DNA from 4 places in the Brevibacillus sp. HB2.2 genome. Region 2 is predicted to be linked to each of the others. Evidence: riboswitches for the same ligand, from Rfam matches in the RefSeq annotation. Region 2 holds a riboswitch; each other region holds the start of a gene.
What was found. Region 2 has a riboswitch for cyclic di-AMP ahead of HP401_RS30545 (CAP domain-containing protein). Riboswitches for the same ligand answer to the same signal wherever they lie in the genome.
Positions count from the first base shown of each region.

Region 1: linked by a shared signal. The riboswitch ahead of HP401_RS34780 (CAP domain-containing protein) and the one ahead of HP401_RS30545 (CAP domain-containing protein) in region 2 are both predicted to bind cyclic di-AMP.
Region 3: linked by a shared signal. The riboswitch ahead of HP401_RS16815 (C40 family peptidase) and the one ahead of HP401_RS30545 (CAP domain-containing protein) in region 2 are both predicted to bind cyclic di-AMP.
Region 4: linked by a shared signal. The riboswitch ahead of HP401_RS30855 (quaternary amine ABC transporter ATP-binding protein) and the one ahead of HP401_RS30545 (CAP domain-containing protein) in region 2 are both predicted to bind cyclic di-AMP.

Region 1 covers NZ_JABSUV010000052.1:22,159-29,443, forward strand. Annotated here, with positions in the region: gene vanT (serine racemase VanT catalytic subunit) at 1-1,335, shown strand, start outside; gene HP401_RS34770 (sensor histidine kinase) at 1,378-2,469, shown strand; gene HP401_RS34775 (hypothetical protein) at 2,594-3,211, shown strand; gene HP401_RS34780 (CAP domain-containing protein) at 3,279-3,866, opposite strand; cyclic di-AMP (ydaO/yuaA leader) riboswitch at 3,874-4,031, opposite strand; gene HP401_RS34785 (aminopeptidase) at 4,238-5,353, opposite strand; gene HP401_RS34790 (iron-containing alcohol dehydrogenase) at 5,449-6,648, opposite strand; gene tnpB (IS200/IS605 family element RNA-guided endonuclease TnpB) at 6,801-7,285, opposite strand, start outside.
Region 2 covers NZ_JABSUV010000025.1:66,145-73,429, reverse strand. Annotated here, with positions in the region: gene HP401_RS30570 (catalase) at 1-152, opposite strand, end outside; gene HP401_RS30565 (2-phosphosulfolactate phosphatase) at 233-973, opposite strand; gene HP401_RS30560 (hypothetical protein) at 1,088-1,534, shown strand; gene HP401_RS30555 (cold-shock protein) at 1,705-1,908, opposite strand; gene HP401_RS30550 (rhodanese-like domain-containing protein) at 2,338-2,682, shown strand; cyclic di-AMP (ydaO/yuaA leader) riboswitch at 2,767-2,924, shown strand; gene HP401_RS30545 (CAP domain-containing protein) at 2,932-3,732, shown strand; gene HP401_RS30540 (hypothetical protein) at 3,797-3,949, opposite strand; gene HP401_RS30535 (homoserine dehydrogenase) at 4,050-5,060, opposite strand; gene def (peptide deformylase) at 5,091-5,618, opposite strand; gene HP401_RS30525 (aminotransferase class I/II-fold pyridoxal phosphate-dependent enzyme) at 5,797-7,104, shown strand; gene HP401_RS30520 (DMT family transporter) at 7,224-7,285, opposite strand, start outside.
Region 3 covers NZ_JABSUV010000021.1:94,397-101,681, reverse strand. Annotated here, with positions in the region: gene HP401_RS16840 (HAMP domain-containing sensor histidine kinase) at 1-866, opposite strand, end outside; gene liaF (cell wall-active antibiotics response protein LiaF) at 880-1,770, opposite strand; gene HP401_RS16830 (class I SAM-dependent methyltransferase) at 1,785-2,363, opposite strand; gene HP401_RS16825 (PspA/IM30 family protein) at 2,458-3,153, opposite strand; gene HP401_RS16820 (LiaF transmembrane domain-containing protein) at 3,218-3,622, opposite strand; cyclic di-AMP (ydaO/yuaA leader) riboswitch at 3,942-4,081, shown strand; gene HP401_RS16815 (C40 family peptidase) at 4,086-4,607, shown strand; gene HP401_RS16810 (response regulator transcription factor) at 4,822-5,541, shown strand; gene HP401_RS16805 (sensor histidine kinase) at 5,542-6,927, shown strand; gene HP401_RS16800 (cytochrome P450) at 7,118-7,285, opposite strand, start outside.
Region 4 covers NZ_JABSUV010000027.1:22,524-29,808, forward strand. Annotated here, with positions in the region: gene HP401_RS30845 (heavy metal translocating P-type ATPase) at 88-2,508, shown strand; gene HP401_RS30850 (cation transporter) at 2,573-2,773, shown strand; cyclic di-AMP (ydaO/yuaA leader) riboswitch at 3,499-3,645, shown strand; gene HP401_RS30855 (quaternary amine ABC transporter ATP-binding protein) at 4,040-5,266, shown strand; gene HP401_RS30860 (ABC transporter permease) at 5,250-6,089, shown strand; gene HP401_RS30865 (glycine betaine ABC transporter substrate-binding protein) at 6,086-7,021, shown strand; gene HP401_RS30870 (hypothetical protein) at 7,040-7,285, shown strand, end outside.

The DNA of each region.
Region 1 (7,285 bases), on a different contig from region 2:
TTCTTCATGCAAAAGCTTGGCTCAGATCGCAACAGAAATGCGTCTATGCTAAAGCAGTTTTTATGGAAAGTAGGAAAGCTATATTTGCTTTCGATCGTTCTCTATCTTCCTGTGAATGTGTATGAGGGGTATTTTACGCTGGTCACAGTGCTGTCTTTTGTTCTTTCAGTGATGGCGATGAAGGCGATCCAGCGCTTTCGAGGTGGGAAACCGGATCAAACTGGGCGAGCATGGGCTGATATCCATCTCCCGCATCTCCAACATAATGTCAGGGAAATCCAGCAGGTTCTCCCCAAGGATTGTGCGATGATGGCAGTCGTTAAGGCGCAGGCATATGGCCACGGCGGATGGCAAATTGCGAGGTTCTTAAACAAGCTCGGGATTGATCACTTCGCCGTTGCCACAATCGATGAAGGAATCGAGCTAAGGAAGAAGGGCGTAAAAGGGGAGATTCTGGTGCTTGGCTATACCGATGAGCGTCGGATACGCCAGATCGCCCGTTTCAAACTGACACAAACCGTAGTAGATGACGAATATGCCCAAACACTGAATGGCTACAACGTGAAAATCCCTGTTCATATCAAGATCGACACGGGGATGGGGAGACTCGGGGAGTCTTGGGAATACACGGAAAAAATAGCGGCTATGTATCGATATAAGCATTTGCAGGTATGCGGTACCTTTACGCATTTGAGTGTGGCTGACAGTTTGGAAGCTTCGGATATTGCATACACGAAAAATCAAATCGACCGTTTCCAAAAAGTGATCGAACAGCTGAAAGAAAAGGGGATCAATCCACAGAAGCTGCACGTCCAAAGCAGTTACGGCGTGCTGAATTACGGGGAGCTGCAATACGATTATGCTCGGATGGGGATCGCTCTCTACGGGATGTTGAGCAAGCAGGGAGACAAGGTAAAAACAAGCGTCGACCTACGACCTGTGCTATCACTAAAAGCAAGAGTTGTGCAGGTGAAACAGGTGGAAAAAGGAGCACCCGTGGGCTACGGACGCGCCCACATAGCGCAGAAGGAAAGTAAGATTGCCATCGTATCTATCGGATATGCAGATGGGGTTCCGCGCATGCTGTCACAAGTGGGGGCTACCTGCTTGATTAGAGGAAAAAGGCGACCGATTATTGGCTTTGTCTGCATGGATCAGCTCATTGTAGATATTTCAGATATGGAAGAGGTGCAAAGAGGGGAGGTTGTGACCTTTATTGGCAGAGATCAAGAGGAGGAGATCACTGCCGAGGAAATGGCCCAATCGTGTAAAACCATTACGAACGAGCTGGTAAGCCGTTTGGGAGAACGGGTTAAAAGAGTCTATCATGATTGATCTTTGGACGAAAACGAGTATAGGGAGTGGTTCATTTTTTCCATGGCGAAGGGGAGACATAGCTTTCGTTTCAAAATGCTTGGGCTTCTTGGGTTTGGCATGCTTCTGGCCGGTATCGTAACCTATCTGCTCTATAAAGTGCTCCAGTTTTACTATCGGGTGGGGGTTAAGTACGAAGATCCACTCACCCAGGTGCGCTATTTCATCAGGGAGATGGGGGATATCAATTTCTTTTTGATTGTCTTTGCTCCCATTGCGATCTTGTTTTTCTATCTCCTGACCAAACGGTATGCTGGCTACTTTCGGGAGATTTCTACGGGCATTCATTATCTCGCGAGTGGAGACTTTACGCGGCATGTCCATATTCCATCCAATGATGAGTTTGCAGAAATCGCCAAGGACATCAATCTAGCAAGCGAAATGCTACAAAAGGCGGTAGAAAGAGGGGATTTCGCCGAAAGCAGCAAGGATCAGCTTGTTTTGAATCTGGCGCATGATTTGCGTACACCACTGACATCTGTTCTGGGTTATCTCGATCTCATTTTGCAAGATGAGCAGATGACACAAGAACAGATGCGGCATTATGTGACAATTGCTTTTACCAAGTCGCATCGATTGGAAAAGCTGATTGATGAGCTATTCGAAATTACGAGAATGAATTACGGCATGGTTACCATCGAGCAAAAGGTCATTGATTTGAGCGAATTGCTTGTCCAGTTAAATGAGGAGATGTATCCTTCCTTTGAGAAAAATGAGCTCGTCGCGCGGTGTACGGTTGCTGCCCAATTAGTGATCGTGGGAGATGGGGAGCTTTTGGCGCGCGTATTTGAGAACATTCTGACCAACGCGATACGCTACGGGGGCGATGGTCAATTTGTCGATTTGAACGCTTATCGCGAGGGCGATGAAGTGGTTGTGCAAATCATGAATTACGGCGACCAGATACCTGAGGAGGCGCTGCCGCATATTTTTGAAATGTTTTTTACAGGCGACAAAGCGCGAACGCATCAAGGGGGAGGAACAGGACTCGGCTTGTTTATTGCAAAAAATATCGTCGAGAAGCATCGGGGAACGATTTCTGTCCAAAGTGATTTGATTCGTACGTGTTTTGAGGTCAGGCTGCCGTACGGATGAAATGATGGCAAAAATAAAAAATGGAGACGCTTCAATGTCTCCATTTTTTTATTGCATAATTCATAGAGATTACAAAACCTGGTAGAATATTCCTATAACGAAATGAATTAACTTTGGGGGAGTTATGAATAAATACACATGGACATTGATAGGTGCGGTAATTGTTGCTGGAATATCATTGGCTACTTGGGCTGGGGCCATTAACCAAGGGGATAAGGAAGCGCTAAACGCATATAAAAAGATGGAACAGGCACGTAACCAAGGGAATGAATCCTTAAGCAAATTGAGTAGTAATGTAACCCTTTCGGATTTTTCAATTCAGGGAGCTGTTTTACCAGAAGCGGATAAAATACGTAAATACAACGATACGAATATGCAAGGACTACTATCTTCAACGGATGAAAAACTTTCCTTCATTATGGAAGGGGATGAAGTAAAAGGTATAGTTTTAGCAACAGATACAGAGCCAATCATGGCTGGTGGTGAAAAAAGTGGCCCTGAATTGTTTGACCTTTACGAGAACATGAAAAATACACTCGGGGAAGATGTAAACATTACGTACTTTAGTTATGCAGGTGGGTTTATCTTCGTTGCAACTGATAGGGAAGGTGAGGAAAGCTTGTGGCTCGATCGACGTGCTTCTACTTTTTTAGAACTTCCTTCGCACAGGCAACTCAAATCTGAAGAAGTTGTAGAAAAAATTCGAGAAGGTGCGGAATCGGTGGATGAAGAAAAGAATTGACAATATCTGAAAAAAAACAAGAAAGCCGGGTCCCCGCTAGAGGACTCGGCATTTATATCCAATTTCATTATCCGATGAATTCTTGTACCCAGTATCCATTCACAAAGCCTACACCGATTTTGGTGAAGGAAGGATTCATGATGTTCTGACGGTGTCCTTCACTGTTCATCCATTGGTTCATGACTTCCTCAGCGGTGCGTTGACCCATGGCGATGTTCTCACCCGCGGTCATAGAAGATACTCCGAATTGTTTCATCATGTCAAATGGAGAGCCATACGTAGGGCTTGTATGGTCAAAGTAGTTGTTGTTGGACATATCAGCCGCTTTTGCTTGTGCAACTTTGTTCAGGGAAGCATCCAGTTCCACTGGCTTCAGACCTGCTTTTGCACGCTCTTGGTTTACCAAATCAGTTACTTGCTTCCCAACAGAGGAAGCATCCACTTGTTGGTTAGCTTGTTTTACTGGCTGTTGAGCTGGCTGCTGTTGATTCGCTGGTGCTGCGTAAGGTGCTTGCATTTGCGGTTGGACAGGTTGCATATATGGTTGATATCCGTATTGCGGACATGTGGTAGCGGCAGAAGCTGTGTTAGAAAAGCCGGAGAGAACAAATCCCAATCCTAATGTAGCAATTGCAACAGTACCAAGGCGTTTCATATTCACATCGTCTCCTTTTTTTGGCCTACGAGGTTAGTTGACGGATTCGGATTGAGGAAACAACCCTACGCACTTTGGCGATTCACCCCATGCAGATCTCTCATCTGCAAGTAAAAAAGCTCCCCCGCACTTCCATTCAAGAGGAAGTTTCGGCTGTTTTGTCTGGCATGACCTAGAATAACAGAGATTCACCGGTGAAAGAAACTCGTAAAATTTGGTAGGATTAATGGGAATATCTCTTGTTTTATTGAGAGGGTGGAGTTGGACACTCACCAATCCTAGACCAGGCCAGACTAACACTTTATTTTCTCTGAACAATAGAAAATGGGCTAGGGAACTCATTCCCTAACCCATTTTTTCATTCATTTCGTTTAAATCAAATTCTCCGGGTTCAAGCCTTCCAGCTCTGGCAACACAAAGCGCCCATCTTTTCTAATAAGCACATCGTCAAACCAGATTTCGCCGCCGCCGTATTCAGGGCGTTGGATTTGGACCAAGTCCCAGTGAACGGAGGAGCGGTTTCCGTTGTCTGCTACTGTGTAAGCATTCCCTGGCGTGAAGTGGAAGCTGCCCGCGATTTTTTCGTCAAACAGGATGTCCAGCATCGGGTGGAGGATGTGCGGGTTGAAGCCGATCGCGAATTCTCCGATATAACGTGCGCCCTCGTCCGTGTCGAGGATGTCGTTCAATGCTTTAGTATTGGAGCTGGTCGCTTCCACGATTTTGCCTTCTTTGAAAGTGAACTGAACATCATTGAAGGTAATGCCGTTGTAGATCGATGCCGCGTTGTAGAAAATCGTTCCTTCCACGGAATCACGTACAGGAGCGGTGTATACTTCGCCATCCGGGATATTGCGTTTGCCGTCACACTTGATGGCATTGATTCCTTTAATGGAGAAGCGCAGGTCCGTTTTTGGGCCGACGATGCGTACACGATCGGTGCGCTCCATCAGCTCTTTCAACGGAGTCATGGCAGCGGACATTTTCGCGTAGTCCAGATTGCAGACGGAGAAGTAGAAGTCCTCAAAGCTCTCGAGACTCATTTTGGACAGCTGTGCCATCGACTTGTTTGGGTAGCGCAGTACAACCCAGCGTTTGTTCGGAACGCGCTCGTTCGTATGTACAGGTTGATACAGGACACGAGCGTAAATGCCCATTTTGTCGTCCGGTACGTCGGCATACTCGTTGATGTTGTCGTAGGCGCGGATGGCGATGTAAGCGTCCATGTCCTTCATCCGGTCATACTCGTATTTTGCCATCAGAGCCATATGTTCTTCGCTCGTGCCTTGATAGAGTGCACGCATGACTTCCTGGTCTTTTAAGGTGACCAAAGGCAGAGCCCCAACTGCAAATGATTCACGCACAAGTGCACGAACGAGTTCAGGTTGCAGGCCTGTATTTTCGATCAGAACTTTTTCGCCTTTTTGCAAATGGAGTGAGTAACGGACGAGACGGCTTGCCAGTTCATTAATGCGTGGATCTGCCATGGTGGTAACCTCCGTAGTAAAATAATTTTGATTAATGATTAATTTGTATTATTACATAACTGAGCGTAGGCTCGCCAGTGTGTTTGATGCTTCCATTACAGGCAAGCCTCGTAGATCGCGATTACATCGGATTCATTCAATTTTCGTGAGCTAGGCAGATACCCGATTCCGCGTCCGCCAATGCGAACGGCTTCCTCAGCCATTTGGGCCAGTGATTGTTTGGTCACACCGAAGTCAGACAGACGTTCTGTGATCCCCATACGCTCATACCAACGGCGAACGGCATCAATCGTTGCTTGTGCTGCTTCGTCCTCGTTCTCCACCGTAACGCCAAAACAATGACGTCCCATACGGGCTAGTCTCTCGGGACGATCTAGCAATATCACCTGTTCGAAATACGGAAGGGACAGGATCGCCAGTCCACGACCGTGAGCCATATCGTAGATTCCGCTCAGCGGATGTTCAATTCCGTGCAAAGGCATGCCAGCACCGCGACCGCCAGCAGCGAAGGGACTGATGCCCAATGTGCTCGCCCATAAAAGGGTGGATCGTGCTTCTGCGTTGTCTGGTTGCTGGATCGCTGTGATGGAGTGCTCGACGACGAGGCGAATGAGTGTTTCGGAAATCCCGTCCTGAACGTGGGTCCCTTCCGCGCTGATCAAATAGTTTTCAAACAGATGGGAAAAGATATCGGCGCAAGACTCTGCTGTGACGCGAGCCGGAACGGTAAAGGTGACAGACGGATCGAGAATGGCAATCTTCGGGTAAAGTGCTGGACCGTTGATCGAAGATTTTTCATGCGTGTCCCAATGAGTCAGGACGCTGATATGGTTTGCTTCCGAACCAGTAGCGGCTACTGTCGGGACGGTCATGATCGGCAGTGCTTCCTGAACGGGTACCAGTAATTGACCAGAACCGCTCGGATTTCCCCGCATGTAATCGTAAATCGGGCGTCCGGAAACGGCTGCTGCCGCAATCGCTTTGGAGGCATCCATTACGGAGCCGCCACCGATAGCCAGAATGAAGTCACACTGATGCTCACGCGCAAGCGCAGCTCCGGCATCAACCGTTGCCGTACGCGGATTCGGTTCGATTTTGTCAAAAACAAGATACGCCACTTGAGCTTCCTGCAACAGAGCCTTGGCGCGGTCCAAAAGTCCTGTACGTTTGGCAGCATTGCCGCCTGTAACGAGCAATGCTTTTTGGCCTAATGATTTTGCTTCTTGGCCCAAACGTTCCAGTTCGCCTATGCCAAAGTAAATTTTGGTAGGAAAAGACACTTCAAATGGAAACATCTGAAATTCCTTCTTTCACGTATTGGTTATACCACTGACAAGTTTATCTTGAACCCTCCCTCCACCTACGCTACTGCTTGGAGGTGGGGGATTCTTGGGTAGTCACTTCTACCGAAGTGAAATGCGCCAAGCTATCCCTGTCGTCCCGACAGTTAAGTTGTGAGACACAACAAACGAAGTCCTTCTCGCTCAATATTGATCGCGGCATTCTCGTCACGGTCATGCTGTGTCCCGCAGTTCGAACATGTCCATTCTCGCAAGTTCAGATTCTTGACATCTTTACTGCGGTTCCCGCAGTTTGGTGTGGAGCAAAGTTGGCTGGAAGGAAATTGTTTACCGACAAAGGAGAGTGTTCGTCCATACCATTCGGCTTTGTATGTCAACATGGCGCGAAAAGTGGACCATGACGCATCGGCAATACTTTTGGCCAGCTTTTGATTTTTGATCAGGTGGTTTACTTGCAAATCCTCCAAACAGATCACTTTGTTTTCGTGAATCAGTCGGGTGGACAGTTTATGCAGGAAGTCGTTTCGGGTGTTGGCTACTTTTTCATGCAAGATGGCTACTATTCTTCTCGCTTTTTCGTAATTTTTCCCGCCTTTTTGCCTATGTGAAAGTTTCCTTTGCCATTGGTTCA
Region 2 (7,285 bases):
GTGATTTTTTCAAGAAAATCGTAATTCTCCAGAACGGTTGGCCCGCGATTTCCAACTGTCCGCAAGTTCTGGTTGTCTGTGATCGGATGGCCTTGACGATTCGTCAGGATATTATCTTCTGCCTGGTTGATGGACTTGCTCTTTTCATCCATATGAATCCTCCCTGTCCAGTTTTTCTCATGTGTGGTTCATAACCATGGTTACCGAATGAGGGATTCTTTATGCGAAAAGACTAAATCGCTTCGTACGCAAAATCATCGTTAAGTACTGGAACTGCGCCACTCTGATTCCACTGCGCTGCAAGTTCGACATCTTCCGGGTACCCCATGCTGATCAGTTCTTGGCCAGAAGCACATTTCTGCAAGTAAGCAGGAAGATGATCTTGAGCCGATCGAAAGGCTGCCACTGCTATTTCGGCCTCTGGTGACAATCGATGCCCCTCCAATTCATGAAGCAGCGCACCTGCCGCAATCATATCTTCAATAGCAGGACGCAATGCTCCATTTCCCCACCGTTCACCGCAAGCAATGACGGTTACGGTTCCATTCTGCTGCTGTATGTATCTGGCCACAGATGGCGCGTTTCGCAAGCACGCAGCGATTACCTTCGCACCTGTTTTCTTCGCCAACACGGTACAGGTCGATCCGTTTGGCGAGGGTAATACGATTTTACTTCCCATTGGAACCGCTTTCAAACAGGCAGGTGAAAGGGAGATTGGTTCTCCGCGTTTTCCAGCGAGCAACGCTGCTTTTTGTTTGGCGAATGCTACGGTTGACTCATCCTTTACCTGATAAGGATAGACGATACCTCTTCGTCCCGTTACGATATCGACACACGTGCTGAAGGAGAGCACATCGATAATGACGATCATATCCGATGCTGCCCCGACCTGTTCTACCCCTTCGTATCCCCAATCAAATCGAGCTGTATAGTCAAGTTGTTTGCATACAGTTCTATCTCCCAAACCCTCCACCATCCTCTATCAAAAATAGGTACTCGTCCCCTTACGTTCGCCGTTACGAATTAAGACAAGAAGCAATATCGTATTATTGTCCCACTAGATTACACAAGAATGGAGTGAACATGGATGTCTGAAATCGAATACGACGACGATCAAGGTAATTCGGAAAAAAGAAATCACAAACGCCCAAGAAGAAATACTGTGAGAACGACCGGTATTTTGCAAAACAACCTCGCCCGTGCTCTCACCGCTCACCTCGACCTGGTAAATCTGAACACAGAACCGGTTGAAGTACGTGTGCAAGTATTAAACTGGGGTAACGCAGTTACGCAAACGAATCCAGTTAGCACCTTGCTTGACATCACGCAATTTATCCCTGCGAATACTCGAACTGCTTTCAATGCGCTGATCCCCGCTTCTTTCCACTATGAAGTCCGCCTTACCGTAGCAGAAAACAACAGAAATGTCCTTCTCACCACTTATGGCCGTACTACTATCGGCGGCGGTCAAGTTGTTGGTCTTACCGTTCTTGACAGTCAATTCCAAACTGTCGAAATCGAAACTTGTATTTAACTATCTTGCAGGAAGAAAATGAGGAATTATGGTGGGACGCCATAGTTCCTTTTTTTATCCATTCGCATGCAGGAAAAGGCGCTTGGGACGATCACAACGCCTTTTTGCTTCTACGACCACGACAAAAAAAGAAACTGCCCTCGAAAGGACAGTTTCTTTGAAAAGGAGACTTACAGTTTTACTACGTTCTCAGCTTGTGGGCCACGGTTGCCTTGAACGATGTTGAATTGAACTTTTTGACCTTCGTCCAAAGTTTTGAAACCGTCACCTTGGATTGCGCTGAAGTGTACGAATACATCGTCTCCGCCTTCTACTTGAATGAAACCGAAACCTTTTTCTGCGTTAAACCATTTTACTGTTCCGTTCGTTTGCATCTAAAAAACCTCCAAAAATTCAATTTGAATATGCTAGTCATATTTACCGAAGCAAATAAAGCTCACATATCATGAAGAAATACCAGATCATGTGCGATGATACGCCTTCATGATATGTGAATTTTACTTATTCAGCAAATATGCGAATGTCATAGGACGGAACTGCAAAATAAAAAACTAAACCTTTTGAAAACCTAAAACAATGAAAGCCCTTCCTCTCTTCCATCCTTGCGGCTCCGATGACCGCGCCAGTGTGAATCGGGGATTCAAAAATGTTATCCATCAGCATACAAACACCTCGATGAATGATTAGGTATCAATTTTTCAAGTAGCAACCTCATTCTACCATGGTTGTCCAAAAAAAGCAACCGTTCACCCTTATTCTGGACGAAGCGGGACTCTGATACAATAGGATTGGGAGGGATTACATTGCAAAATCATATTTTGACAACCATTCAATTATCCGAAATGCTTGAAAAGAAAGTGCCCGTACTTTTATTGGACGTACGCGACGCCGAGAAATTTGTTTCCGGCAGCCTCGTTCACGAAAACGCATCGACGCAAAACGTCCCCTATCTTCTTATGAAAGAACAGGACAAGCCGCTTGATGAAGAAACCGAAAAACTCGCGCAAAATGTGCAAATCGTTACCTTATGTACAACAGGTAACAAAGCTCAAAAAGCTGCGGCTCTCCTTCGTGAGCATGGTTTCCATGCAAATGCATTGGAAGGCGGCTTAACTGCCTGGAAGGAACAATTAAACGAAACGAAATGAGCCTAATTTATCAACGATTCAAGCTATTTGCCATATATTACTCCTTTATTTCGATTGGGATTGTCTGATATCGTTGTTCATGCCAAACGAAATAAGCCGAGACTTCCTCTTTGAAAAGGAAGTGCGGGGGACTTTTTTGTGGATGAGCTATTCCACATTGGGGTGAATCGCCGAACTGGCGTAGGGTTGTTTCCTCAATCCGAATCCGACAACTAACCTCGTAGGCAAAAAAAAGGAGAGATTTGTTTTATGAAACGTTTTGGTTCTGTTACAATCGCGATGACTCTTGGTCTGGGCTTGGCTTTGACAGGGTTTGCTTCTTCTGCTTCCGCAGCATCTAACTGCCCATTGAAGAACGGACAATTCCAATTCAATGTGGGTCAAAATATGGGACAATTCCAAAAAGCACCAAATGCTCAACAGTTCTTTAACTTTTTCCAAAAGCAAGGCTTTGTTCCTGGCCAGCCACAAGCAGTACAGCTGATGCAACCTGTTAAGCAAGGACAAGCTACACCTGTACAACAACCATGCCCGTATCAACCAGGATCTTTCCAACAAGCACCCGTACAACAAGCGCCAGTACAACAAACACCAGCACAACCAGTACAAACAGCACCAGCACAACCTACCAATAATGTCACTGAGCCTGCCGCTCCAGTAAATCAAGCGGATCAAGCTAAGACGGGGGATTTTGCGAAACAAGTCGCGGATTTGGTAAACCAAGAACGTGCAAAAGCAGGTCTCAAGCCTGTTCAAATGGATGCAACACTGTCCAAAGTAGCTTTGGCTAAAGCACAAGATATGTCTGCTAACAACTATTTTGACCACAACAGCCCAACGTACGGTTCCCCATTTGACATGATGAAGCAGTATGGCATTCAATACTCGACTGCAGGTGAGAATATCGCCATGGGTCAACAGAGTCCGCAAGAAGTCATGCAACAATGGATGAACAGTGAAGGCCACCGCCAAAACATTATGAACCCTGACTTCACAAAAATTGGTGTAGGCTTCACAAATGGCTACTGGGTACAAGAATTTATCGGGTAACACGCTTTGCACGAAACGAAAAGCCGGTGTCTCTTAATCGAGACCCGGCTTTTTCGTGTAGACATTAATCCGGCTGTGTTTCAGAAGCCTGTTTTTTGGGGGTACAGCAGCTTTCCTGCTCATCTAGCAAAGCAACGTCCTTTTGATTCATTTCTTGCTTGGTTGGGTAAGCAGATACTTGCTGCAGCTCGGCATTGACATCAGACGATTGTTTCATCCGTATGGCCCCCTCGCCGTTTTTGGTGGTACATCCCTAGTATGCACGCGGCTCTAAACGACTCATTCCTAAGGAACACTGGAAGCACATGCAAATGAACCTATCTGCTAATAATATGTTCAAGGTCTTTTAAAGCAGCCGCTGCTGCCGCAACAGGATCTGATTTTCCTCCAACGACCAATAAATCCCCCATGACATCTGTTTCTACCCGGATGGCTTTTGTCGTACCTGATACGGATGCAAACGGATGGGTAATATCCACCGCACACAGCTCAACTGCTACAGAAACCGTACCATTCGCTTCCTTTTGAATCGTTCCGATCAGCTTGGGAATCTTCGTATGCTTTTTCCACGTCTCGATTTGTAACGAGGTTATTTCGCGAATACTTGCGCGTTCGATATCGGTTAGATTTACTTGCCCGCCAAAAGCAGCGTTTGCCAGGATCGTGAGCTTCGAAGCTGTATCCCAACCATCGATATCGTAGGAGGGATCCGGTTCGGCAATCCCCATCTTCTGAGCGAGCTCGACTGCTGCTGTACAGGTGAGCCCCTCTTCCATCATTTTTGTGAGCACGAAGTTCGTCGTTCCCGTAAAAATACCTTCGACTCGTTTTACTTCACAGCCTGCCAAGTTATACTGCAAAAGATCGATCGTCGGCAGAGCTGCTGCTGTTGCCCCACTAATTTTCAACGCGGTACCATGTTTTTTGGCAAGAGCGGCCAAACCAGCATAATCAACAACAAGCGCACCTTTTGAAATCGCGATCGCATGCATGGCATTCTCCAATGCATACCGAATATAAGTCAGACCAGGTCCCCCCTCTTTTTCAGATGGACCTGCCTCGATGAGTACGTCTGCTTGAACTGATTTGATAAATTCCAACGCGTTCCAAGATGCGTTCCCTGCTTGTTTTGTATGAGCATAGTCTGCCCATTTCCCTGAATCGATTCCGTTCTCATCATAGAGGCCGGAAGTTGAACGAACGATTCCCACGAGTCTGACATCCGCTTCATATAGCTCGCGGTACCGCTCCCGTCGCTGTTCCACCAGTCTGGCTACCTGCTGTCCTACTGTTCCGAAGCCTGTCACCATAATATTCCAACGTTTCATGAGTCAATCTCCTTGCTATTTATGCTCCGTTTATTTCCACCATTTTTTTCTATTTTTATCTTGTATCCGGTGTAAATCCTTGCGATTCAATTTCTTTCCTGTTTTTGCCGAGTAGAGCTCTTCCGTATGATCAATAAACAATATTCCTTCCAAATGGTCCATCTCGTGCTGAATACACCGAGCAAGGAAATCTTCGGCTTCGATTGTCTTTGTTTCTCCTTGGCGGTTCAGCGTCTGGACTTTGACATAATTCGCCCGACGAACGATTCCGAAAACACCTGGTATCGAAAGACAAGCTTCTTGCCCTACCTGCTCACCTGATTTTTCCATCAACACCGGATTGATTAGTTCAATCAAGCCGCTGCCGCAATCCATGACAACCAAACGCTTCGGGATACCAATCTGGATCGCAGACAAGCCTGCTCGACCTTTCGCAGCGTAAATGGTTTGGGCCATATCATCCAATATCTTTTCAACCTGCGGAGTAATGGATTGTACTCTTTTTGACGTTTCACGCAAGATAGGGTCCCCCAGGCGAACGATCATGCGTTCAGCCATTTCATTCTCCCTCCCGCATTACTCTGTTTTCGATTTCAAGGTAGCAAATCAGGTCCTCGCTGTCAAAAAGAACCTCGCAAAATCTGAAATATCCCTTTAGGCAAGGGTGACAAATGCATGTAGATACGCTATCTTTATTGGTAAAGATAGATGTTTGTATATGAAAAGGGAGGCTACCATGCATTCATTGGCATCAACGCTGAACGAAACCATCCAACGAGAAAACCCGCACGTGTATGAAATGCTGTCCGATATCGCCAAGCTGATCTATTTCCCAAAAGAGGGGATTCTCAGCCAATCGGCAGAAGCGAAAGCAAAAGCGAAAAAGTACAACGCAACCATCGGGATTGCACTGGAAAACGGTCAACCGATGCACCTTAAGGTCATCCAAGATAACCTGTCAGCTTACCAGCCAAAAGACATTTACGAGTATGCGCCCCCAGCTGGAAAGCCTGAGCTGCGTGCAGCATGGCGTAAAAAAATGATCGAGGAACAGCCTTCACTGGCTAATCATACGTTCAGTAATCCTATCGTTACAAACGCTTTGACGCATGGCCTGAGCATCGTGTCGGACCTGTTCGCTGACAGCGGCGACAGTGTCATCATCCCGGACAAAAACTGGGAAAACTACGAGCTTACTTTTTCGATCCGCCGTGGTGCGGAAATGGTCTATTACCCATTATATAACGACGAGATGAAATTTAATGCTGCTGCTTTGCGCGATGCCATTCTCGCACAAAAAGACAAAGGCAAAGCCATCGTCGTACTCAACTTCCCGAATAACCCAACAGGCTATACACCAGGCCCAGAGGAAGGAAAACAAATCATCGCTGCGCTCAAAGAAGGCGCAGAGGCTGGAATCAACATTGTTGCGGTCACAGATGACGCGTACTTCGGCTTGTTCTTCGAAGATTCGATGCACGAATCTCTCTTCGCTGGCCTGTGCGATGTTCACCCTCGCATTCTGCCTGTAAAAGTAGATGGAGCTACCAAAGAGGATTACGTATGGGGCTTCCGCGTTGGCTTCATTACGTATGCATCCCCGTCCAGCGACTTGCTCAGCGCTTTGGAGCAGAAGACAATGGGAATCATCCGCGCGACTCTTTCCAGCGGATCACATCCTTCCCAAACGTTTGTCCTGCAAGCAATCACCGCACCGGAGTACAAAGCACAGAAGCAGGAGAAATTTGATATCATGAAAGGCCGCGCCAACCGCACCAAGGAAGTGCTCGACAGCGGTAAATACGATGATGTGTGGACCTACTATCCATTCAACTCTGGCTACTTCATGTGCCTCAAGCTAAAGACTGTCGAAGCAGAAACATTACGCCAGCACTTGCTGGAACAGTATGGCGTGGGTACGATCGCTCTCGGTCAAACCGATTTGCGCATTGCCTTCTCTTGCATTGAAGAAGAAAACATTGCGGACTTGTTCGAATTAGTCTACAGCGGTGTGAAAGATTTGGAAAATGCATTGACCAAATAACAAGCTCTCTTGCAAAAGCGTCTTGACCTCGTGTCAGGGCGCTTTCGTTTTCCTTTATAAAAAAGACCCGGATACCCACGAAATAAAAATGCGAGGGTTTCCGAGACCTTATCATCAAGCTATTTCCATTCGCTTTCCATCGACGAACGTATACGACGAGGCTGCTGTGTACCGATAAAAA
Region 3 (7,285 bases), on a different contig from region 2:
AACAAATGATCCTCAATTCCACTCGGCAAGCCTTCGACGTCTTCGATCTCCCAAGTCAGCTGCATGGTATTTTTACGCGTCAGCTCATCTAAAAGTTCCAGAATAGCTTCTTTCAATGACTTGTTTTGTAACGTAGCCGGGCGAAGGTGCAAGAGCAACGCCCTCATCTCTGCTTGTGCAGCTGCTGCCATCTCTTCGACCAATTCAATCTGTTGGGCTGCACGCTGAGGATTTTTTTCTACAAGCCGCTTCATCGCCGCAGTCGTCATGGCGATGGCGAACAGCTGCTGGCTGACTGCGTCATGCAGTTCTCTCGCCAATCTCTGTCGCTCCTCAGTTACTGCTGCATGCTTCAATTGCTCTGCGAGAGCCGCATTGTGGTTCGACAACCGCTGCAAAGATGCTACTTGCTCTTCCCATTGCGAAGCCAAGCGATTGATCTGCCATCCTAATTCGCCGACTTCATCAACGCCCAATTCGGGAACCCGATATGACAGCATCCCGCGTCCAAGCTTCATAGCAGCTTCCCACAGTACACTGAGTCTCTTTTTCAACAAATTGCCGATGATATAGGAAATGATCAATGCCACTAAGACACCTGCCGGCAAAGAAACAACAAAAGCAGCAAGCTGAATCAAGCCCTCTGGATCGGTAGGCAGATTGATGCCTATATATTCTGCCAGCCACTTCACGAGGTTGCGGTCGCTAATTATTTCGTTGTACCACCGATGAATCCCGGGGTGATCTTTCCATAAAAAGTATAGCCAAAAGAAACAAATAAACGCGGCAGTAATTGCACTGACGGCCAGTAACATGCCATAGCGCACGTATTGCCACTGAATACTTGCCAATCGCTGTCGACGCATCCGCCAGTACCTCCTAGATGTACTTGACTTTTATATCGCCGACAAGCAGCGAGATATGCAAGTTTACTTTTTGCAATGCTTCATCATACTGATCAGAACGAATCTTAACACTGCGATTGATACCTCCCTGCCGGTGGCTTAGCACCTCCAGGTCACCAATACTCAAGCCTGCCGTTACCGATACAGGAAGATCGATAGGCACATAAATCGTCACATCGCCTACCCAGCCCTCTACGACAAGAAACGCCTCATCCCGCATCAACACTGCCCGAGAAAGATCAATCACAACATCCCCGATTCCATGCCAGACATGCAAGTAACTCAGTTCAAAACGCCCGGAAGTCAGGTGATAATCCCCAATCAGAGAACTGCGGGAATCTTTTGGCAACATGTCGTCAGGTGATGAAGACATTTTTTCGTGATGAGGAATTTTGCCACCAACATGCTTCCATTTGTTCCAGTTGTCTTGCCAAGGGCGTTCCGCTGTTGAAACGTTCACGTCATTCGGGACACTCGCATCACTAGTCAAAATCGTCTCCGCAGCAGATGGGATCCCACTCTCTCCCAATGGTTGATTCACACGCTGATCTCGTTTGCTGTTCTTGCCCCGAATCAACTGAAAGCCGAAATAAATAAACACGATTGGTACTGCAATCTGGAACAAATCATCAATTCCGACACCGAACCACATATCCGTCGCGATGATGGTCCCAAGAGAGAATAGAATCCCTCCGCCAATCCGATTTTTATTCCCCCACAAACGAAGGCCAAAATAAATAAGCACCATCGGCCACAAATCAAACAGACCGAACGATATGATACCCAAACTGTCTAACAAAAGACCGATTCCCGTAAAAATAATCAGGACACCAGCCAACATTTTGTGTAAACGGGACAGTTTCACAAAAGTCTCCTCTCTCACGCCCCACGCTGATCGTTTTCACTTTGTCCATTACGACATGTATAGATGAATGCAGGCGGAATGTTCAACAGGGTAAAGTCGATCTTGACCCAGGGAAAACGATCCTGCAACTCAGCTTGGAGTTGTAGCGAATATTGGAATGTAATAAATAGGCCCCCTGGCTTCAGTACAGATTGAACTTCGTCCAGAATTGCTGCCCGCAGCTCTTGTGGAAAATTGGCGAATGGCAGACCTGAGATAATGACATCTGCACCTGCAAGGTCCTGCTCCTCCAAGTAAGACCTAAGTTTAGTCGCTTCCTCCCTGATAGCAAGATCGGGAAAACGTGATTGAAGCATAGAGCGAAATTGGGAATCTCGTTCCACGAGCACGTACTGTGTGCCGGGATGCAAGCGCTGATAGATCGTTTGGGTAAATGCCCCTGTACCAGGTCCCAGCTCCAGGATCACATCGGTTGAAGCCCAATCGACGCTTTTCAACATTTGCTCACATAAAAAACGAGAGCTGGGGATGATACTACCGACGCGTCCAGGCTCAGCGATAAACCGCCGCAAAAAGACCAAGAAGTCCTGCAAGAATCGTACCTCCTAGGGGAAAAGCAGCCTGATGTACACAGGCTGCCGAATTGACACAATCTATTCTACACCTTGTCCCCCAGTTCCTGTTGAATTAGGATTGTACTGGTTTGGCTACCGGTGTTTTTACTTCCTTAATGGATGCTTTGATGCTGGCAAGTTCTGCATCGAGATCATCCTTTTCCAGTTCAGACAGAGCGTTCTCCCAAGCGCGGTTCGTTTGGCGCCATTGCCCGCTCATTTGCGCTTCTGCTTCCATGCGCATGACTTTCTCTTCCATGCGAGCGAAGCCACGGCCTGCGGACTGATTGCCGATACCGACAACTGCTTGATTGACTTGCTTTTGTGTACGAGCTACTTGTGCACGTGCCATCAGTGTGAACTTTTTCGCACGCATTTTATAGAACTCTTCCTTCAGCTCAGCCAGCTTCTCGCGCATTTGCGTAGCTGACTCGGATGCTGACAGGTAGAGAGTTTCATATTCCGCTGCACGGCCTTCGTACTGCTTCTTGTCAGCGAGTGCTCGACGAGCCAACTCGTCTTCTCCTTCAGTCAAGGCGAGCTTGACTTGGCGATCACGTTTTTCGATCAAAGCATTGGCTTCGTCCAATTGCTGGCGGAATTTCTTTTCCAGTGCAACCTGACGGGCAACCGCTACTTCAACTTGTCCGATTTCTACTTCCATGTCACGCATATATTGATTCAGCATTACTACCGGATCTTCCATCGAATCCAATGCATCATTTACCGAAGCTACTGTCAGGTCACGCAAACGTTTAAAGATACTCATTATTTTTTCCTCCTCATCATATCACATCATATTGTTCATCCAAAAGACTCTTGCGACATTGGCGTTACTGTGGGCGTCTTCTTACATCTCTCTCCCAAGTGTCCAGCGTATCTTCCTTTAATACTTTTTGGGCCCATTCACGCTCCCAAGCAGGTGGCGCTTGTTTAGGTTCTTGGCTGGGACGCAGTAAGCGATATCCCAGATAAATCACCCCAATGGCCAGAAGCGCGTGAAACAGTAGGTCAAGCTTGCCAATCAACATCAGGAACCCGAATAGGAAGACCAGGATTCCCCAAAATCGTGAACCGGTTTGTCCCATGATCTTTTTGGCACCGTATATCATGATCACGCCGGGAATGATAAACCCGAGCAAGTCTCCGATATCGATACCAACCAGATCGAGAAGAACCAACCCACCGACTAGCAGCAGAACCAGCCCGAGTAGTACTTTGCCAGACCGTTCGCTCATTACTCGCTTACCTCCATTCGTTTTGCATGTGGTGCTTGTGGAACGTTATGCCCTTATTGTAGCCCTCGGTATAGGCTTCCCATAACGGGCGTGCGGTTGGTTTTTCCCTCCGTCCTTGGACGGAGACATTTTCCTGCCTTAATCGGACGAGCTCTCCCGCAAGGCAGGAATAAGCCCACGTCGAAAGGCGGCTTGCACTGTCGAACGAAAACGTTACAGCATTTGACGCTATCTTTGTGACGAATATGTGAATGAACAGATAAAAAGAAGGAAAAAAAGGATTGGCGTAGAATCTTCGTAAGAGTGCGTGTAAAAAAACATCGAAAAATAGCCGAATTCCGCTTAGCGGAAACGGGGGAACCACGTTTTTGGGGTGAATGGTTGCTACTCCTAGCAGCCTAGGGCGTCCTTTCGACCGAACCCTTCAGCTAACCTCGTAGGCTCACGAAGGGAGCAGTTTCTTTTGCGCAAGATGGTTTTATCTTTATTTATGGCTGGATTACTTACTATGGGGGCAGGCGCTGCACAGGCTGCTGAGGAGAATACTCTCCATGAAGTTGTCAGTGACTTGTACGGTACCCCTTACAAATCTTCCGGCTCGTCCAAAAAGGGCTTTGACTGCTCCGGTTTCACGCGCTACGTATTTGATGCGTTAGGTGTAGACCTGCCTCACAATTCTGCTTCCCAGTACGAGTTAGGTACAGAGGTAGACAGAAAAGATTTGCAACCAGGCGATCTCGTATTCTTCAATACGAACGGTCGCAGCATTTCTCACGTGGGTATCTACATCGGAGACGGCACATTCGTGCACTCGGAATCTGGTCGTGGAGTCGTCAACACCAAGTTGAACGATCCATACTACTGGAGCAAGCGTTATGTAGGCGCCAAGCGTCTCAGTGCTCCTGTTCTAGCGAAAGCAGAAACTCCGAATAAGGAAAAAGCGGTGCAAGCTGCATCGTTGCCGGAAAAACCAGCTAAAAAATAGTCATTCGGCAAAATAATAAAAGCCAGGGACACTACGTCTCTGGCTTTTTCTGACGAAATTTAGTACCTGGTCTAAAGAGGTACCCTCACATATTAGAACAACTTAATAACTTACGGGGTTTCTTCCCCTGATAGGGGCAAAGCATGTTATGATAGACAAGACCCATTCTTTGAATGGTATTCCTTATTAATAGAAGTAACTGGGGGTTGTTCCGGTGAAAGATCACATTTTAATTGTCGATGACAATCTGGAGATTATTGAACTGCTAGAAGACATTTTGGAGAACGAGGGCTTCAGCGTTTCCTCTGCTGAAAGCGGAGAAGATGCACTCTCGTTGCTCAGCCAAGGTGAGCGTCCCAACCTGATCCTTTTGGATATTATGATGCCCAACATGAGTGGCTACGAGCTCTGCTCTCAAATTCGCCGTGAGTGGGATTTACCTATACTGTTTCTCAGTGCAAAAGGAAAAGCGGTAGATAAGGTAGTCGGCTTCGAAATCGGCGCAGACGATTACATCACGAAGCCTTTTGATACAGAAGAGCTACTCGCTCGCATTCGTGCCCACCTTCGTCGCTATGAGCGCATTCGCAAGCATACCGAAGAGCAGCCTGAGAAGGAAACAGCCTCTTCTCCAATTACGGTTTTGAAATTCAAGGACTTGGAAATTCATAAAGAAACGTATTCCGTATACGTATGTAACCAAAAGATCGAGCTCTCTACCAAGGAATTCCAACTACTCACCTTCCTCGCAGAAAATGCGGGCATCGTCTTTACAAGAGAGCAAATTTATGACCGTGTTTGGGGATATGGTTATGGCTCGCTCAATACAGTGACGGTCCATATTAAAAACCTCCGTGAGAAGCTGGAAACAGAACGTCAATTCATTAAAACACAATGGGGGACAGGCTACGTTTTTATCGGGGAGAAGCTTTAAATGAGCTTGCGCAATAAAATTTTTCTCTCCTTCATTGCCTTGCTCACACTCAACATTTTGTTGTTTAAATTTGTTTTTCAAGACATTATTGTCGCTCAACTCAAAAATGACCGGCATAATCAGTACCAGGCTGAGAAGGAAGCCGCAGAGAAGGTCATGCTCAATCAACTGCTTCTCGTCAGTAATTTCAAGGACCCAATCGAACGCATGGAGCTTGAGAAGCAGTTGCCAGACGACGTGATGTACCGCATGCTCGTGAAGGATGCCAATGGAAACACTATCTACAGCAAAACATCAAGCGCCTATAATTTAAAAATGCCTTCCCCCTCCTCATCAAGCCGTGGCGATTCTGCTAAGCAAAATGACCTCAAAGTGGTGGCTGAGTACCATTTTCAGCAGGAGCCACCGCGTACAGGGGAGATTGTTGTTTATTTCTACACGGATGATTACGACATGATGGCTACGACAGGGGTTTCCATGATGCTTTGGTTTATTTACGGAAGCATTAGTCTGGTAGGATTGGTTCTGCTCGCTTTGTTCGTTCGCTGGATACTACGGCCGGTTAACGAATTATCGCGCGTCACCCAAGAAATCCAGGAAGGGAAGCGGCTGGTCACATTTACGTATCGATCGCATGATGAATTTGGGCAACTCTTTCGATATTTCGGGGAAATGGTGGATGAGCTTCGCTTAGCGGAAGAAAGACAGGCTGAAATGATTGCTTCGATCGCCCACGACTTCCGTACACCTCTCACCACGATCAAAGGGTATGCCTCATACATCGGCTCTGGTCGCGTGACGGATATGACCAAAATACAGAAACAGATGGGCAAGATCGAGCTAAAAACGACGGACTTGGAAAAGCTGCTGGATGAGCTGCAGGACTTCACCACGCAAAGCTCCGAAGTTCGACTCAGTATTAACCGCATTCATGTCAAAAGCTTCTTGCGAGGAATCATTGAGGACTATTTGCCAAGAATCAAAGAGGCAGGCCTCACGTTTCAATGGAAGCTGCGAATCTCCAATGAACTACACATCGAAGCGGATGAGACTAAGCTGCGCCGTGTCATGGAAAATTTGTTGAACAACGCCATTCACTACAACAAACCGGATGGCTCCATTTACCTTACTTGTGATCAGCGAGAAGGACATGTCCTTTTTACTGTAATCGACAAAGGAGAAGGAATCGCCGCTGAAGACTTGACGAAGATTTTCACCAAGTTTTATCGGGCGGAAAAATCACGAAATCGCAACAGTGGAGGTACAGGCTTAGGCTTAACGATTTGTAAGAGCATCGTCCGGCTTCACGGCGGAGATCTGATGGTAAACAGTGAATTGGGAATGGGAAGCAGTTTCTCCTTCACCATCCCCTTCTTCCACGGGTAGCTTTCTCAAGCTACCCTTACTTTATATAGATTTATTCTCAGTTAATTATTTCTTTATATTTTACTTGTAAAATCATTTTTGTAAGCATGTTGCTTTCAGTGATAAATAACCCCCAGTTCGGTATCTGACACAATCGGCGAAACCGTAGTGATAAGATGCCTCTTTTTTTGCCCCTAACTTCCATTTTTTTCTATCTCTTCTCCAAACGCATCGGCAGTCCGTTCTTGGGACGCAAGGTGACCAACGGCTCGGGCTCCACTGTCTGGTTCGGTTCAGCCAGTCGTAGTCGATATCGCTGTGCAATCGTCGCCAGTAGCAAAGCTGCCTCCATCAAAGCAAAGTTATTCCCAATACAAAC
Region 4 (7,285 bases), on a different contig from region 2:
ATTGTATAGTAAAGGTGTGATCAGGAAACAACGTTAGGGAAACGATACGATAAAATATACCCCAGAAGGGTATTTGGAGGGATTATAATGAGTGCCAAAACAGCAGAGGCAACAGTCGCAATCTCAGGGATGACTTGCGCAGCTTGTGCACTGCGCATCGAAAAGGGCTTGGGAAAAATGGAGGGAGTGGAGACCGCCAACGTCAATCTGGCTTTGGAAAAATCCACAGTGGTGTTCGATCCAACGAAAACGAACATCGACGACATCCGCTCCAAAATTGAATCGCTCGGCTATGGCGTCGTCTCTGACAAGGTGGAGCTAAACATCTCGGGAATGACATGTGCGGCTTGCTCCACACGGATCGAAAAAGGCTTGAACAAAACAGCTGGGGTTTTGAAGGCAAATGTGAACCTGGCGATGGAAACAGCCACTGTCGAGTACGATTCCTCACAGGTAAGTGTGACGGACCTTATTCAAAAGGTAGAGAAGCTAGGGTATCAGGCGACTCGCAAGGAAGATGGAAAAGAAGAAGAAAAAGTAGACCGTCGCCAGGAAGAAATCAAACGGCAGACTCGCAAGTTCTGGATTTCCGCGATTCTGTCGCTCCCACTGCTCTGGTCGATGGTGAGCCATTTTTCCTTCACTTCGTTTATCTGGCTGCCTGAAAGCTTGATGAATCCGTGGGTACAGCTCGCATTGGCAACACCGGTACAATTCATCATCGGAGCACAGTTTTACGTGGGAGCTTTCAAAGCCCTTCGCAACAAGAGTGCCAACATGGATGTGTTGGTTGCTCTCGGTACCTCGGCAGCATATTTCTATAGTTTATGGGTCGCGATCAACTCCATCGGTGCTCATGGTGGACACATGCTGGAGCTGTACTTTGAGACCAGTGCGGTACTGATCACGTTGATCGTTTTGGGTAAACTGTTTGAGATGAAAGCAAAGGGACGTTCTTCGGAAGCGATCCGCAAGCTGATGGGCTTGCAAGCAAAAACAGCAGTAGTAGTACGAGATGGCGTCGAAATGACCATTCCTGTAGAAGAAGTGAGACTAGGCGACGTCGTTCACGTGAAGCCAGGCGACAAAGTACCTGTCGATGGCATCGTCATGGAAGGGCAGTCCGCAGTAGATGAGTCCATGCTGACTGGCGAAAGTATTCCGGTGGATAAAGCTGCAGGCGATACCGTCATCGGAGCCACCTTGAACAAAAACGGCTTTTTGAAGGTCCAGGCAACCAAAGTCGGAAAAGAAACGGCTCTGGCGCAAATCATTAAAGTAGTGGAAGAAGCACAAGGAACAAAAGCACCGATTCAGCGTGTAGCTGACAGCATTTCCGGGATTTTTGTCCCAATCGTAGTAGGGATTGCTATTCTTACCTTCTTGATCTGGTACTTCTTCGTTATACCTGGCAACTTCGGTGAGGCTTTGGAAAAAGCAATTGCCGTACTCGTAATCGCTTGCCCATGCGCCCTCGGTTTGGCAACACCGACCTCAATCATGGCGGGCTCTGGACGCGCAGCTGAGCTGGGTATCCTGTTCAAAGGCGGGGAGCATCTGGAGACGGCTCACCACTTGGATACGATCGTCCTCGATAAAACAGGGACTGTAACCAAAGGCGAGCCAGAACTGACAGACGTCATCGCCATTGGTATCGAAGAACAAGAATTGCTCTCTCTGGTTGGTGCCGCTGAGAAAAACTCCGAGCACCCATTGGCTCAAGCTATCGTTCGCGGAATTGCGGATAAAGGAATTACCTTGGCTGATACAGGTTCTTTTGAAGCCATTCCTGGTTTCGGTATTCAGGCCACCGTCTCCGGCAAAGAAGTACTCGTCGGTACCCGCCGTTTGCTGGAAAAACATCAAATTTCGTACCAAGCAGTGTCTGATACCATGCTGGCACTGGAGCGCTCCGGTAAAACGGCGATGCTCGCAGTCGTCGAAGGCAAGCTCGCTGGCTTGATTGCTGTAGCGGATACGATCAAACCAACCTCCAAGCAAGCGGTTCAGCGCATGAAAGCAATGGGATTGACTGTGATCATGATGACCGGTGACAACCGTCAAACCGCCGAGGCCATTGCCCGTGAAGCAGGAATCGATCACGTCATCGCGGAAGTCCTGCCTGAAGGCAAAGCCGCAGAAGTGAAAAAACTGCAAGAGCAAGGCAAAAAAGTCGCGATGGTCGGCGATGGTATCAACGATGCTCCTGCACTCGCTACCGCTGACGTCGGTATGGCAATCGGTACAGGTACTGATGTGGCGATGGAAGCAGCTGATATTACCCTGATGCGCGGCGAACTGACTAGTGTCGCAGACGCCATCGAGATGAGTAAGCTCACCATCCGCAACATCAAGCAAAACCTGTTCTGGGCATTGGCCTATAACACCTTGGGCATCCCAATTGCCGCAATCGGCTTGCTCGCTCCATGGCTTGCCGGTGCCGCAATGGCCTTCAGCTCCGTATCCGTCGTACTCAACGCACTGAGACTGCAACGAGTGAAGCTGTAACAACAGTAACAAGCGGCTTTGTCCGCCTTACCTATACAACATAAAATGCAAGGAGAGATTGATCATGACAAATATCACATTGAACGTAGAAGGCATGTCTTGCAACAAATGCGTAGCGCGCATCGAGAATACATTGAAAGATCTGGGTGCAGAAGGCAAAGTAAACCTGGCTGAAAAAAAGGTTGAGGTTTCCTATAACGAGAGCAACTTGACTCTCGATGCAGTAAAAGAAGCAATTGAAGACCAAGGCTACGACGTCGTTTAATCATCGGACCTTTGAAAAAGCTCCCCCCTGATTCATTGAGGCGGGAGCTTTTTGGTGTTGAGGTAAAAGTAGCCCATTTCCAGTCTACGCTTCGACCTACGCCCCGCAAGGGGTTAGACTGTTCGCTCCGAAATGAATGTCAGGAGCGCTCCAAAAGTAGAGTTTCGAGGATGTAATCTCAGAGGTTGAAGCTGACGACAACCCCCGCCATTCATTTCTCCGCTGGGGTGGGCTCCAGAGGCGCTAGGACTGGAAATGTTCTTCTTCCCAAGCGGCTATTGTTTACATCTTGAAAGCATCATTCAAAAAGTCTTTAAAAAAGCGTAGAACCTCAACAGCTCGTAGAGGAAACAGGAGAAATAAGCGAAGATCTTTGGACACACCTACCGAGGCGTAGTGAAAAAAAGCGAAACTGCCTTTAGCGTCCACCTCTGAGCCACATCCTGATGAGACTACTTTGGACGCGGTTTCGCTTTTTTTCACGGAGCCGGGCACCCCATGCTCCCGCGCAGGGGTTCCAAGAATCTGAGCGTTTTCTCCTGTTTCCTCCCCACCACAACAGCGAGTAAACGGCACCAAACATCTTGATTTTATGAGCAACGAACAGCTAATCCAATCCGACTCATAAAGAAAGCCGTAATCCGGTTAAAACCATGCTAAACGAACGTTCACAATAACTGGAAGCGAGCGTATAATTCAAATCACAATCACGCTTCAATAAGAAACAACACATACGGCCTAGTTCCGATATTCTCGGAAGCGGGGGAACCAATCTTTTGGGGTTAATCCTGAGTGATCAGGAGGGATGAGGAAATGTCTTCTCTGCCATCCTACCCGTCAGCTAACCTCGTCGGCCAAAGCAGGGAAGGTCATGGATGGATAAAGTCTAGGCATTTTATGCGCAACAAGGGGATTCCTTGCGGGCGTGTGATAGGCCGATACAGGCTTTTTCTTTGGGACCTTTGTTCTGGAGAAAAAGGATGGATCGGTCTATTTTTTTATGAAAATATCGACGAGCAGCTTACGCGATACAGTCGTGAAGGAAATGGTGTGGATCGCTGGGAGGCAGTCGGTACGACATAAACCGCTGACAATCGAAATCAGGAAGACAGAGTACAGGGAGTCCTGACAATGGACGCCAGGTATTCCGTAAGCCTGCGGATTTTCTACACGAGTAAAAATCAAGCGTGCCTGCTTGGGTTTGCTGGAGTGTGGAAGCTTCGCGGGCTTTTTCCATTTACGAAAAAACGAAGGATGAGGGATATCATGTCCAAAATGAAAGTCCATCAACTTACAAAAGTGTTCGGCAAGCAGCCCGAGCTGGCCTTGAAGCTGCTGGCGGAAGGACGTACAAAAGAACAAATTTACAAGCAAACCAGCCAGTCCATCGGTGTCAATCAGGTCAGCTTTGAAGTCGAGGAAGGCGAAATCTTCGTCATCATGGGCCTATCCGGCAGCGGCAAATCAACCTTAATCCGACTGTGTAATCGACTGATTGACCCAACGAGCGGAAGCATCGAGATCGATGGGGAAGAGATCGTGGCCATGAAGGCGACAGCTTTGCGCGAGGTGCGGAGGAAGAAGCTCGGGATGGTTTTCCAAAACTTCGCCCTGTTTCCACAGCGGACGGTACGGGAAAACGTGGAGTTTGGTTTGGAGATTCAGCAAGTACCACCAGGGCTCCGACAAGAAAAAGCACGGGAAGCGCTCGCGCTCGTTGGATTGACGGAGTGGGAAAATGCGTACCCAAATCAATTGAGCGGAGGGATGCGTCAACGAGTCGGATTGGCGCGGGCATTGGCTAATAATCCAGATATTCTCTTGATGGACGAAGCGTTCAGTGCACTGGACCCGCTCATTCGAAAAGATATGCAGGATGAACTGCTGGAGCTTCAGATGACGATGAAAAAGACGATCCTGTTCATTACGCATGACTTGCATGAGGCGTTGCGACTGGGCGACCGAATTGCCTTTATGAAAGACGGGCAGATCATTCAAATCGGCCGCCCAGAAGAAATCCTGGCAGATCCCGCGGATGAATTTGTACGGAAGTTCGTGGAGGATGCCGACCTGTCCAGGGTGCTCGTTGCTGAAAATGTGATGAAACGGGCAGAAGCAATCACCCCTGACAAAGGGGCGCGAGTGGCGCTGCAACTGATGATGGATAACGGCGTGTCCAGCCTGTACGTCGTGGACAAAAAGCGCACACTGCTCGGATTGATTACGGCGTATGACGTATCACTCGCGATCAGTACGGGAGATTCGCTGGAGGCAATCATGAAAACCGACCTCCCTACCGTTTCGCCTGACGCACGTCTGCACAGCTTGTTCCCGATGATGGCAGACCTGCATGTCCCGATTGCGGTAGTGGGCGAGCAGCAGCGTTTGTTGGGTGTCATCGTAAAAGGAGCGGTGCTAGGCGGGCTGGTAGGCAAAGTCAATGTACAAGAGCATCAGAGAGCAGAGGTGATGAGTGATGGACGTCGTGCCTAAGCTACCGATTGGCGGTTGGATGGAAGGGTTCGTGGAGGTGCTGGGCCAGTACAAAGGGGTATTGTTTGATCCGGTGGCTATCGTCATTTCCACGATGGTGACTTACTGTTCTACGGTTTTGGCAGAGATACCTTCGCTGATTCTCATCTTGCTGCTGGGGGCCGCTGCGTGGGTTTTTGCAGGGAGAGCGTCCATGGTCTTTACGGTTGTTGGACTTTCTCTCATCCACAACTTGGGGTACTGGGATGAAACGATGGAGACATTGGGACTCGTCCTCACTGCTACCATGATTTCGATCGCTATCGGGATTCCGGTGGGCATTCTTTGCGCGAGACACGATACGTTTCGCAATCTAGTTACGCCAGTACTGGATTTGATGCAGACGATGCCAGCGTTCGTATATTTAATTCCCGCGATCTTTTTCTTCGGCTTGGGCGAGGTGCCGGGAGTCATTGCCTCCGTTATTTTTGCTTTGCCGCCAATCGTGCGTCTCACGAACTTAGGCATACGCCAGGTCCCAGCAGAAATGGAGGAAGCGGCGGACGCCTTTGGCGCAACTGGGTGGCAAAAGCTCGTGAAAGTGCAGCTGCCGTATGCGAAATCGACGATCTTGGCGGGCGTCAATCAGTGCATCATGCTCGCCCTGTCGATGGTGGTCATAGCGGCTATGATCGGGGCGAAAGGCTTGGGTGCAGATGTGTATCGTGCCGTATCGCAAGTGGATATAGGAAGAGGATTCGAGGCGGGGCTATCCATCGTGATCATCGCTATCGTCTTGGATCGGCTTACCCAACATGCAGGAAAAAAGGAGAGAAATACATGATGAACAAAATGATTCCAGCTATATTGGCAGTCATGATGGGAGCAACAGCTTGGCTCGCAGGCTGCTCTAGTCAAAACACAAACACACAAATACCGACAGCAACGGTGGTCGGTCCTATTGCTTCTGAGACGTCGGACAACGCGTTAGGAGAAAAGCTCGACTACAAAATCATCGGAATCGACGCAGGAGCAGGCTCGATGGTAAAGACTGAGGAAGTCATGAACCTGTATGGCTTGGATAAATGGCAGCTTGTCGAAGGCTCAGATGCAGCGATGACAGCCGCTTTGATCAAGGCGTACGAAGCGAAGGAACCGATTATTATTACGGGCTGGACGCCGCATTGGATGTTTAAAAAGATGGATTTGAAATACTTGGCGGACCCGAAGAACGGCTTTGGCGGAGCGGAACAAATTCATACCATCGTGCGCAAAGGGCTGAAAGAGGATCAGCCTGCTGCCTATCAATTTCTGGATAAGTTCTGGTGGGAGCCAGCCGATATGGAGTCGGTCATGGTTCAAATGATTGACGGAAAAGATCCGGAAGTGGCCGCTGCGGAATGGGTAAAAAATAACGAAGCCAAAGTGGCGAAATGGGTGGAGGGCATACAGCCTGTCCAAAAAGAGAAGCTGACTCTTGCTTATGTAGCATGGGATTCCGAGATTGCCAGCTCGCACGTCGTCGAGCATGTGCTGGAACAGAAGCTGGGGTATGAAGTCGAGTTGAGTCAGGTGCAGACTGGACCGATGTGGGCAGGAGTGGCAATTGGGGATGTGGATGGAATGGTTGCGGCGTGGCTGCCGTCTACGGATACGAGCTATTTGAAAAAATTTGGTGGGCAAATCGAGGATTTGGGTCCGAATCTCGACGGAACCAAAATCGGACTCGTGGTTCCTTCGTACATGAACATCTCGTCCATTGAGGATCTCCAATAAGAAAGGGGAGGTGCTGCTATGAAGCATTATTTTGTAATGGGTAGAGGGGAAGCTTTCACTTCTTTTGTCCAGACACTCTGCTGCGACAGTTTGCCTGCATTTTGGGGAAGGAATCCAGGTGCCTTTTCATTGACGGTGGGGTCTGGAGACAAGACGATTCAGCGTTTTTTGCCCATCTCATTTGACGAGTGCTACCGCGATCAGGAATCCTTGCTGCTCTACCATTCCGTCTACATTTTTCCAGATGAGTGGGCGGAGGGACGA